2 regions of the Priestia sp. YIM B13552 genome follow, and region 1 is predicted to be linked to the other one. Evidence: riboswitches for the same ligand, from Rfam matches in the RefSeq annotation. Region 1 holds a riboswitch; the other holds the start of a gene.

Region 1 (6,217 bases):
AATAAAAGATATGCTACGATAGAGAAAACAAGTAGAATAACAGTGAGGAGTGAGAAAAAATGGGGATGCCGCTAGAATTAAATACAATGATTGTGACAAAAGGCAACGAAAAGCGTGTAACGGATAACATTTTTCAAATTGAGAAAAAAGGATATCGCTTGTATCCGTTAGATATTCCATTAAACATTCACAAAACGAAAACTGGAGAATGTATTGGAACTGCTATTGTGCGTAAGGTAGAAATGGAACAGGAAAAAACCATTGTCACATATGAACTGACAAAATTACATTCGACTAATTAAAAAACCGATCGTCTCTAAGACGATCGGTTTTTTATTAGACCCTAGGTCCGCCTAATGTTGAAATGTCAGATGCTACATCATTAAAACGCTTGAAATTAGCTTTGAATTTAGCAGCAAGCTCAGTTGCTTTTTGATTATAAGCTGTTGCATCGTTCCATGCTTTAGAAGGCTGAAGCACTTCATCAGGAACTCCCGGAACATGAGTTGGAATCGATAAACCAAAAATAGCGTCTGTTACTGTTTCGGTATTAGCTAGTTCTCCTTCAAGGGCTGCTTGAACCATAGCTCGAGTGTAACTTAACTTCATTCGTTCTCCCACGCCGTATTCACCGCCGGTCCATCCAGTATTTACAAGGTAGACATTTACATTATGTTCATCGATTTTCTTTCCTAGCATTTCTGCATAAGTTGTTGGAGCAAGAGGTAAGAAAGGCTCACCAAAGCATGTAGAGAAAGTAGCCTGTGGCGATGTTACGCCGCGCTCTGTTCCAGCTAACTTACTAGTGTATCCGCTCAGAAAATGGTACATCGCTTGTTCTTTTGTAAGCTTGCTGATTGGAGGCAAGACGCCGAAAGCATCGGCAGTTAAAAAGACAATAGCTGTAGGGTGCCCAGCAACGCTTGGTAATACTGTATTATCAATAGAGTCAATTGAATAAGCGGCACGAGTATTCTCTGTTAAACTATTATCATTGTAATCTGCTACTTTCGTATTTTGATTTAACACTACATTTTCCAGTACGGCGCCGAAGCGAATTGCATTGAAAATTTGGGGTTCTTTTTCTTCGGAAAGCTGAATGCACTTCGCGTAGCATCCTCCTTCAATATTAAATACACCAGAGCTTGACCAACCGTGCTCGTCATCTCCGATTAAACGACGGTTTGCATCAGCAGAAAGCGTTGTTTTACCCGTTCCAGATAAACCAAAGAATAATGCAACGTCACCTTCTTCTCCTACGTTAGCAGAACAGTGCATGGATAGAATATTGTTTTGAGGAAGCAAGAAGTTCATCACTGAGAAAATAGATTTTTTCATTTCACCAGCGTATTCAGTTCCTCCAATTAGCACAATACGTCGCTCTAACGAAAGAATAATGAAGGTTTCAGAGTTCGTCCCGTCTGTTTCAGGATCAGCTTTGAACGTTGGAGCTGCTACAATTGTAAACGGCTTCACATCATCATTTGTTTTTTGTTCGGCTGAAGGGCGAATGAATAACTGCTGAGCGAATAGGTTGTGCCATGCAAATTCATTAACTACTTGAATTGGTAACTGATACTTTTTATCAGCTCCAGCATATCCATTAAAAACAAAAAGTTCATCCTGCTTCTTTAAGTGAGTTAAGACTTTTTTGTATAGCGCATCGAATCGCTGAGCAGAAATTGGCTGATTGACAGGTCCCCATTCAACCGTTTTTGAAGACACAGCATCGCTTACAATAAATTTATCTAAAGGAGAGCGACCTGTATATTTTCCGGTTTCGACTGACACAGCACCTGTAGAAGTCAGCGTTCCTTCGCGTCGAGCTAGAATTTTTTCAACAAGTTGTGGAACAGATAATTGGTGTTTTGTTGTTTTTAATTGAAGCAAACCATTTAATTCGATAGACATATCAACAGTACTCATGTGCACTACCTTCCTTTTTTAGCTATTATTTATTCATTAATGTTTGAAATTTATAATTAGTATAACACATTTATTTAATTATTCTATACTATTTAACTAAAAATGTTTGTGTATTATAAAAAAATGTACGTTATACCTATTTTAGACACATGTATATGTGCTAGGAGCGAAAAAAGTGAAGCTGTTTTAAGTGAAAGCCTCATTTTGATCTGTCTTATTAACCAAACTTAGTGATAATTCTTAATAAGATGTACTATTTCGTAATTTGAGTATGTTACATTAAAACAGATTCAAACATAAAGAGATGATTTCCATTTGAATGTTGTTGACAGTGAAGCGCTTTTTCATGTATTATATGTCCTTGAACGGATACTCTCTTATCCCGAGCTGGTGGAGGGACAGGCCCTATGAAACCCAGCAACCATCGTCATTTTTTTGTGTAGACGATAAGGTGCTAACCTGATGCAAGGGCACAACCTTGATCGATAAGAGTGAAAGGCTTATGTAGAATTTGATACCTTTCCTCGATACAAGGAAAGGTTTTTTTATATTTTTTAACGTGTAATGAAAATAAGGGAATGAGTACCGTATCACAATGTATCGTATTTATAAGGAGGAAAACTGATGTCAACACAACGTCGTCTGTTCACGTCAGAATCTGTTACAGAGGGACATCCCGATAAAATTTGTGACCAAATTTCTGACTCAATTCTTGATGCTATCCTAGCAAAGGATCCAAATGCTCGTGTTGCTTGTGAAACAAGCGTAACAACTGGTTTAGTTTTAGTAAGTGGTGAAATTACAACTTCTACTTACGTGGATATTCCTAAAACAGTTCGTGAAACAATTAAAGGAATTGGCTATACTCGTGCAAAATACGGTTTTGATGCTGAAACTTGTGCAGTATTAACATCTATCGACGAGCAGTCAGCTGATATCGCTGCTGGTGTAGACCAAGCGTTAGAAGCACGTGAAGGTCAAATGTCAGATGAAGAAATCGAAGCAATCGGAGCTGGAGACCAAGGGTTAATGTTTGGTTATGCATGTAACGAAACAAAAGAATTAATGCCTCTTCCAATTTCATTAGCTCATAAACTTGCTCGCCGTCTAACAGAAGTACGTAAAGAAGAAATTCTTCCTTACCTTCGCCCGGATGGTAAAACACAAGTAACAGTTGAATATGATGAAAACAACAAACCTGTTCGCATCGATACAATTGTTATTTCAACTCAGCATCACCCAGAAGTAACGTTAGAGCAAATTCAACGTAACTTAAAAGAATATGTTATTAATCCAGTTGTTCCAAACGAGTTAATTGATGAAAATACAAAGTATTTCATTAACCCAACAGGACGTTTCGTAATCGGCGGTCCTCAAGGAGATGCTGGTTTAACTGGTCGTAAAATTATCGTTGATACTTACGGCGGATATGCTCGTCACGGCGGCGGTGCATTCTCTGGTAAGGACGCAACAAAAGTAGACCGTTCAGCAGCTTATGCAGCTCGTTATGTTGCGAAAAACATTGTAGCAGCTGATCTTGCTGATAAATGTGAAGTACAACTAGCATATGCAATTGGTGTTGCACAACCAGTATCTATTTCAATTGATACATTCGGTACAGGAAAAGTTTCTGAAGAAGTACTAGTAGACGTAGTACGCAAAAACTTTGACCTACGTCCAGCAGGCATCATTAAAATGCTTGATTTACGTCGCCCAATTTATAAGCAAACAGCAGCTTACGGCCACTTTGGTCGTACGGATGTGGAGCTTCCTTGGGAGTTCACAGACAAAGCGGAAGCATTAAAAACTCAAGCTTTAGCTAAATAATAAAAAAATCTCCGTGAAAACGGAGATTTTTTTTATGCCCATTGAATACCTGCAGCAGATTTTTCTACGACACCTTCATATTCTGAAAGCAAATGCTGAAAAATGGCGTCCCATGATTGAGTAAGAGCGTATTGCCTCGCTGCATGGCCAAAGTGAAGCCGCTGATGCAAATCATCGAGTAAATCTGTAATAGCCGAACTGAATTCTTCTAAGGAGTGAGGTTTGCAAAGGTAGCCGTTTCGCCCGTGCTGAACCATCTGTTTAACTCCTCCTGCATTTGCTGCCACTACAGGAGTTCCAGAAGCAAGAGACTCCAGTACAACATTTCCGAAGGTTTCTGTTTCTGAAGGAAAAACAAACAAATCAGATGATGAATAGATATGAGCAAGTTGCTTACCTTCAAGGAAGCCTGTAAATGTCATATGCTCAGATGCTTGCTGCTGCATTTGTTCTTTTAAAGGGCCGTCTCCTACAATAACCCAGTGAATTTGATGCCGGATATGATCCGGTAGAGATCGTGCGATTTTTATTAAAAAATCAGCGTTCTTTTCTTTAGCTAATCTTCCTACATACGTTAAAATGTAGGGCTTTTTAATATTATATTTAATACGAATATCAAAGCGGTCATAGTGGGGATGAAATAATTTATGATTTACTCCTCGCGACCAAATAGCTACGTTGTGAAACCCTTGTTCTTCTAGCTGCTGTTTGGTCACTTCAGAGGGAGCGAATATTTTTTGTACAGGTTTATAAAACCATTTCATATATTTTTGCAGTGGTATACGCATTTTTTCAAGTTCATAGTGAGATAAATAATCATCAAAATTGGTATGATAAGAGCCGACAAGAGGAACACCTAATCTTTTCCCGTAATAGGAGCCGCAAAGCCCCATTGTAAAAGGAGTGGCCAAATGAATAATAGAAGGATTGAATTCCTGCAGCTGCTTTTTAATTTTTAGAACGTTTGGCAATGAAAAGCGGCTGTTTGGATAAAGAAAAAACGGCATGCTGGGCGAACGGTGAACATACGTTGAAAATGACTGATCATGAGCAAATTCAGGAGCAAATACCTGGATGGGAATTTGCTTTGATTTGACGTACTGAGTAAATTGATAAAGTGTTTTAGCAGCTCCGTTAACTTCTGGAGCAAATGTATCCGTAAATAAAGCAATTCTCATTAGTACTCCTCCTATCAATTAAGTTAAAAATATGTTCAGTGAAACAGCACCTGAAAAGATGCCCAGTATCAGGCCTACCATGACATCCGTCGGATAGTGCAGACCGAGATAAATTCTTGAAATCCCTACCGTTACTGCAAGAGGCAAAAGAACAGCAGCGAAGGCTGGATAAACAATCATAAGAGGGGTAACCAACGAAAAAATAGCTGTTGTATGCCCAGATGGAAATGAATGATCTTTTAATGGATTTTCTAATACTTTTGTATGTTTTAATTGAATATAAGGTCGTTTTCTCGGATATAGTTTTTTAGCAATGGCCACAGGAATATGACTAACGGCTAGAGAAAACGCACAAGCGTAAGCGACGGATGAAGGATGCAGAAATAACAGCAAGCACGCTATCACAATGGTAAACGTGGCTCCGCCGGCGTGAGTGAGTAAACGTAAAAATCTATTTAAGTGCTTTCGATCAAAATGTTGGTTTACGCTTTTGAATAATCGGCATTCGGCATCGTATACATACTGAATTAACTTGGCTTTCATAGAGTCGCTCCCTTTTCAATAAATACGTCTTTATTATTCAGTTTAATCTTTAATTGTGGAGGCAGTACTAAAACGATGTAAATTAATATGGAAATTTCTTTACAATTGTGGAGAGAATAGAACATGATTGGAGAGTTTGTGGAGATACTAAAAAAATTCCCTCAGTATGACTTTCTGAGGGAACGTTTCCTTTATAATGAAGAATCAGATTTCTTAATAGACTTATAATACTGCCCTTTTTCTACATATTCTGTACGAATGCGCTGCATATCTTTTAAATCCTCTTCTGTAAGAGTGCGGATCACTTTAGCAGGTCGGCCGAGTGCGAGAGTATTAGGCGGTATTTTTTTACCGGGAGACACTAAGCTTCCAGCACCTATAAAAGCACCTTCACCAATTTCCGCACCGTCTAAAATAATAGAACCCATGCCAATGAGCGCGCGTTTGCGGATGATGGAGCTATGTAAAATAACTTGATGTCCTACTGTTACATCATCCTCAATAAGCAAAGGAGCATTTGGGCTTTGATGGAGTGTTGATTGATCTTGTATATTTACTCGTTTACCAATAATCGTAGGTGAAACATCTCCCCTAATAACAGTGTTAAACCAAATGCTGCTTTCTTCACCAATGGTGACATCTCCAGTAATCGTGACATAGTCTGCGATGAAGCAGCTGGGTGCAATGGTAGGCATTTTTTCTTTATACGGATAAATCATCAAATCATCTCCCTTTATTAGTTG
Region 2 (6,217 bases), on a different contig from region 1:
GATTACATAGCATTGATTTTCGATTGCACGGCTAATGAGCAGGGCTTTCCAGTGGGCAAGTCTTGGAGCCGGCCACTGAGCGACAACAAACAAGACTTCTGCTCCGCTGCTAGTATGAACCCGTATCCATTCTGGAAAACGAATATCGTAACAAATAACTCCTGCGCACAGTGACTGTTCAAGTGTAAAAAGATTTTTTGCTGTTCCTGCTTCTAAATACAGGTGTTCATCCATTAATTTAAATAAGTGCAGTTTACTGTATTGTGATACTTCACGACCTTTTCGGTCAAAAATATACATCGTATTCGTGACACCTTGCTCTGTTTTTTTCGCAATCGAACCTGCCACAATATTTACTTCGTTTGTTTTAGCAAACTGAGAGATTAATTGCTTGGCTTGCTGCCCTTCATCATCTGCAATTTCGTCTAGCCGAGTCAAATCATAAGCTGTATCCCATAGCTCAGGAAGCACAAGGATATCAGGGTTTTCTTTCAGGGCTTCCGTCATTTTTTGTTCGATATATTTTCGGTTTTTAGTTGGGTTTCCAAACGCAATATCAAGCTGCAAACACGTAATTTTTACACTCACTTTATCATCCGTCCTTTTTTTAGTAGTTGAAAAAAATGACTTTACAAGTTGAGTATTACAATATATTATTTGTGACTAGAATTTCAAGAATTTTTTGAGAAGGTGTGCGATGATGAAACAATTTGAGCAATCGGAACTATTAAAAAGTTTACCAAAACAATTTTTTGCATCACTTGTAGGCAAGGTAGGAAAAGTAATGGCCCAAGGGCACGACGTTATTAACTTAGGGCAGGGAAATCCCGATCAGCCTACTCCTTCACATATTGTAGAAACACTGCAAAAAGCAAGTGCTAATCCTATGCATCATAAATATTCTCCATTTCGGGGGCACCAGTTTTTAAAAGAGGCCGTTGCGACTTTTTATAAACGAGAATATGGCGTTGATGTGGATCCTGAAAAAGAAGTAGCTATTTTGTTTGGCGGGAAAGGTGGACTTGTAGAAATCCCGCAGTGCTTATTAAACCCTGGAGATACGGTGCTGGTTCCCGATCCTGGATATCCTGATTACTGGTCTGGAGTAGAGCTTGCAAAGGCAAAGATGGAAGTGATGCCGCTCACGGCTGAAAATCATTTTCTACCCGTATACGAAGAGATAAGTGAACGTGCTAAAGAACAGGCAAAGCTCATGTTTTTAAACTATCCGAATAATCCTACTGGTGCAGTGGCAACGGCAGAATTTTTTGAAGACACCGTGGCGTTTGCTGCCAAGCACGATATTTGTGTGGTACACGACTTTGCCTACGGAGCAATTGGATTTGATGGCAAAAAGCCAATCAGTTTTTTACAGACTCCTGGTGCAAAAAAGACGGGAATTGAAATTTATACTCTTTCTAAAACGTATAACATGGCGGGATGGCGAGTTGGATTTGCTGTAGGAAATGAAAGTGTTGTAGAAGCTATTAATCTTCTTCAAGATCATATGTATGTCAGTCTCTTTGGGGCGGTTCAAGAGGCAGCAGCCGCAGCTCTGTTAGAATCTCAACAATGTGTGAATGATTTAGTTAAGCGCTATGAATCTAGACGCAATACCTTTATTCAAGGGCTTCGAGAAATTGGTTGGGATGTTACATCTCCAGCGGGCTCCTTTTTTGCATGGCTAAAAGTTCCTGAAGGATATACTTCTGAACAGTTTTCAGATTTACTTCTCGAAAAAGCTCACGTTGTAGTGGCGCCTGGAGTAGGCTTTGGAACATATGGTGAAGGCTATGTGCGCGTAGGACTGCTGACGGATGAAGAGCGTATGAGAGAAGCTGTATCTCGAATAAAAAAATTAAATTTATTTTAAAAACGCATTGACAATCCTTTTTGAGTTGGCTTAATATGTAAGAAGTTAACGAGATTAATAACCGATAAATCCTAGCGGTATTTTTTTTTTAGTATATAATCTATGAATTTAATTTAAATAAATAGCAACTTTCTTATTAAGAGTAGGTGGAGGGACTAGCCCGATGAAGCCCGGCAACCGACTTAACGCATGTTAAGCACGGTGCTAATTCTTGCAGCAGCAGCTGAGAGATAAGAAGAGCAACGAAAGCCTCTTCTTAATCACAGAAGAGGTTTTTTTATTAACGATATTAAACAGCAAGGGAGTTTTTAGCATAATGAGTGAAATCGTTGCAAGCTACTTACTACATGATAATAAAGGAAATTTTCATAAAAAAGCGGAAGGAATTGCTTTAGGACTAACCGTCGGCTCATGGACAGATCTGCCGCTTTTAGATCAACAGCAGCTTCAAAAGCATAAAGGGCGCGTCGTGTCCGTAACTGAGCTTCAAGATTGCGAACGTGTAAACGGATATTTAGGCGGAGAAATTAAGCAGGCAATTGTCAAAATTGCTTATCCAACTGCTAACTTTTCAAGAGATTTACCGGCTATTCTAGTTACGGTTTTCGGAAAACTATCACTTGATGGAAAAGTGAAATTATTAGACTTGGATTTTCCTGATGAATTATTAGCTCAATTCCCAGGCCCGCGCTTTGGAATAGAAGGTATCCGAGAGAAACTAGGCGTTTATGACCGTCCGCTTGTGATGAGTATTTTTAAAGGCGTGATTGGAAGAGATATGACGTACTTAACAACTCAGCTGCGTGAGCAAGCGCTTGGCGGAGTGGATTTGGTTAAAGACGACGAGATTTTGTTTGATAGTGAACGAACACCTTTTGAAGCTCGCGTTACAGAAGGGAAAAAAGTACTGAATGAAGTATACGAAAAAACGGGACACCGCACGCTGTATGCTGTTAATTTAACGGGTCGAACGTTTGAATTAAAAGAAAAAGCGAGAAAAGCAGCTGAGCTAGGAGCCGATGCTCTTTTATTCAATGTATTTGCTTACGGGTTAGACGTACTGCAGGCACTTCGAGAAGACGATGAAATTAACTTGCCGATTATGGCACACCCAGCTGTTAGCGGAGCGCTTACGCCATCAGAGTTTTACGGTTTTTCAAATTCATTACTGCTTGGAAAGCTATTGCGTTTAGCCGGAGCGGATTTCTCTCTGTTTCCATCACCATACGGAAGCGTAGCGCTTTCTCTTGAAGATACGACAGGCATTGCCTACGAATTAACGCGTCCTGTACACAAATATAAGCAGTCTTTCCCGGTTCCTTCAGCAGGAATTCATCCTGGAATGGTACCGCAGCTTGTGAAGGACTTTGGAATCGACAGCATTATTAATGCAGGAGGCGGAGTTCACGGTCATCCAGAGGGAGCTATCGGAGGAGGAAAAGCATTCCGTGCGGCGATAGATGCAGTACTCTCTCATCAAACATTAGCCGAAAAAGCTGAAGAATCAAAAGAGTTGCAAAAAGCTTTGCAACTATGGGGAACAGTAGAGGTGAAAGCATGACATCGTTAAAAATCTTTTGTGACTTTGATGGAACAATTACAAATAGCGATAACATTATTGCTATTATGAAACAATTTGCTCCTCCGGAGTGGGAAAGTATTAAAGACGACGTGTTGGCACAGCGCGTCTCCATTCAAGAAGGAGTAGGGCAAATGTTTGCCTTGCTCCCCGTGGAATTAAAAGAAGATATTATTTCTTATATTTTAGAGACGTCTGCTATTCGAGATGGATTTGATGATTTTATTGCCTATACAAAAGAGCACCATATTCCGCTTTATATTGTAAGCGGAGGAATTGACTTTTTTGTAAAACCACTTTTGGGAAATCGAGTTGCAGAGGAAATGCTCTACTGCAACGGATCTGATTTTTCCGGTGAGCATATTTCCATTACGTGGCCTCATACATGTGATAAACAGTGTACAAATGACTGCGGCTGCTGTAAGCCAACGATTATTCGCCATCTTGCAGATGAAAGAGATCATACGGTTGTTATTGGCGATTCCATTACGGATTTGCAGGCTGCCAAATTAGCTGATACGGTCATTGCACGTGACTTTTTAATTGAAAAATGTGAAGAGCTATCTCTACTGTATCGTCCTTTTTCTACTTTTTATGATGTAATTCATCATTTACAAGAATTAACAGAAGAGGTGAAAGCATGAGTATCATGGCTCAGCAAAGGTTGCATGAGCTTGCGGATATAAAAGATGAGCTGGCAGAGCGCGATTGGTTCTTCGGTACAAGCGGAAACTTAGCAATTAAAGTGGACCAAAATCCAACAACTTTCTTTGTATCAGCAAGTGGAAAAGATAAACGAAAACGTACAAATGAAGATTTTTTATTAGTTGATCAATACGGAAAGCCTGCAGAAGACACGCATTTAAAGCCTTCTGCTGAAACGCTTCTGCACGTTAAGATTTACAATTTAACGAATGCTGGGTGCAGCCTTCATGTACATACAATCGACAATAACGTGATCTCTGAACTGTACGGAGATGAAGGCGTTATTTCATTCAAAGGTCAAGAAATTATTAAGGCGCTAGGTATTTGGGAAGAAGATGCGGAAATTACTGTTCCGATTATTCCGAATTACGCAGATATTCCGACACTAGCAGAAGAGTTTTCTCATCATATAAAAGGCGATCAAGGCGCGATTTTGATTCGTAACCACGGGATTACGGTATGGGGGAAAAATGCATTTGAAACAAAAAAAGCGCTAGAAGCCTATGAATTTCTATTTAGCTACCACGTCAAATTACTGTCACTTAAAGGCATTAAGCCAAAGGTGCATTTATAAAAGGAGGAAACAACAATGGCGCACATTCGCTTACATGTAAACAATAAAAGAATTGAAACTCAAGAGGAAGTATCAGCTTTTCTGGCAAACAATGAAGTTATTTATGAAAACTGGGACATTACAAAACTTCCAGAAAATCTTCGTGAAAAATATGATTTAACTGATGAAGAAAAAACAGAAATTTTAAACGCTTTTGGTGAGGATATTAAAGATATTTCTGAACGCCGCGGTTATAAAGCTCAAGATGTTATCTCGTTATCGGAATCTACACCAAATATTGATGAATTGTTAAAAAACTTTCAGCGCAAGCATATTCACACAGATGACGAAGTTCGCTTTATTGTAAGCGGTCATGGAATCTTTGTTATCCAAGGAAAAGACGGCGAATTTTTTGATGTTGAATTAGAGCCGGGCGATTTAATTTCAGTACCAGAAAATATTCTTCATTACTTTACACTAATGGAAGATCGTAAAGTAGTCGCTGTCCGAATTTTCGTGACAACTGAAGGATGGGTACCTATTTACGCATAACAATTACTTGTAAAGCATAGGTCATCATCACCCCGCTTTTACATCTAAAAGCGGGGTATTCTTTGGACTATTATAAAACTAACTATTTTTATATGAATAATAAGTTTAATGGGAGGAACACCATGAAAAAGAGTAAAAAAATGCTGTGGCCACTTACTTTGCTCGTGCTTCTAGTCTTTGCGCTGGCTGCCTGCACGAAAGAACAGCCAAGTCTAAACGAGAAAGCACAGGCAGCTCCAGCGCAGCAAGCGGCTTCTGCTAAGCCTGTACAGCAAGAAGGAAAAAAGGTTACGAAAGATACAAAAATTGCGCTTATTTCTGAATTTACGTCAGGCACTCACGCTGCTCAGTACATAACAGGTGTGACAAAAGCGGCTAAAAAAGCAGGGGTACAGCTATCCGTTTCTGATTCAAACAATGATCAATCCAAAATGGCTGCTTATTTAGACACGGCTATTAACCAAAATGTTGACGGTATTATGATTGACCACGGCCGGGCTGAAACTCTTGAACCTGGCGTGAAACGCGCGATTGCAAAAGGAATTCCCGTTATTGCAACAGACGTAGAATTAAAAGTAGAAGGCGTTACAACAATTGACCAAGACGATTATATGCTTGCGCTGCAGGGTCTAAAACAAATGATGCAGGACATTAATGGAAAAGGAAACATTGTATATGCGTTTGTTGGAGGCTTTGCGCCGATGGAAAAGCGCGACAGCATTTATAAAATTATGATGAATCGCTACCCAGATGTAAAACAAATTGCTACGTTTGGAAGCGCAACGGACAACACCTCATTAGACACACAAAATAAAATGGCAGCTGTGTTGAAGCAGTATCCAAATAAAGGAGACATCGCGGCCGTTTGGGCACCTTGGGACGAATTTGCAAAAGGAGTAACAAGAGCGATTAAAGAAGCGGGACGAGACGAGATTAAAGTGTACGGAGTGGACTT

What was found. A riboswitch is a leader RNA that binds a small molecule or an ion and turns the genes downstream of it on or off. The one in region 1 is predicted to bind S-adenosylmethionine.
Region 2: it holds a riboswitch for S-adenosylmethionine, as region 1 does, so the genes downstream of both, mtnW (2,3-diketo-5-methylthiopentyl-1-phosphate enolase) here and metK (methionine adenosyltransferase) in region 1, are expected to answer to the same signal.

Annotation. Positions count from the first base shown of each region.
Region 1 is NZ_JBHZOU010000002.1:1,139,594-1,145,810, reverse strand. Features, by position in the region: gene ACFX40_RS11920 (alpha/beta hydrolase family protein) at 1-5, shown strand, start outside; gene ACFX40_RS11915 (DUF2584 domain-containing protein) at 60-302, shown strand; gene pckA (phosphoenolpyruvate carboxykinase (ATP)) at 337-1,926, opposite strand; SAM riboswitch class I at 2,301-2,418, shown strand; gene metK (methionine adenosyltransferase) at 2,551-3,753, shown strand; gene ACFX40_RS11900 (glycosyltransferase family 4 protein) at 3,786-4,931, opposite strand; gene ACFX40_RS11895 (phosphatase PAP2 family protein) at 4,950-5,474, opposite strand; gene ACFX40_RS11890 (gamma carbonic anhydrase) at 5,666-6,193, opposite strand.
Region 2 is NZ_JBHZOU010000001.1:513,848-520,064, reverse strand. Features, by position in the region: gene ACFX40_RS02635 (carbon-nitrogen family hydrolase) at 1-588, opposite strand, end outside; gene ACFX40_RS02630 (pyridoxal phosphate-dependent aminotransferase) at 701-1,873, shown strand; SAM riboswitch class I at 2,004-2,110, shown strand; gene mtnW (2,3-diketo-5-methylthiopentyl-1-phosphate enolase) at 2,190-3,434, shown strand; gene ACFX40_RS02620 (2-hydroxy-3-keto-5-methylthiopentenyl-1-phosphate phosphatase) at 3,431-4,096, shown strand; gene ACFX40_RS02615 (methylthioribulose 1-phosphate dehydratase) at 4,093-4,731, shown strand; gene ACFX40_RS02610 (1,2-dihydroxy-3-keto-5-methylthiopentene dioxygenase) at 4,747-5,262, shown strand; gene ACFX40_RS02605 (sugar ABC transporter substrate-binding protein) at 5,385-6,217, shown strand, end outside.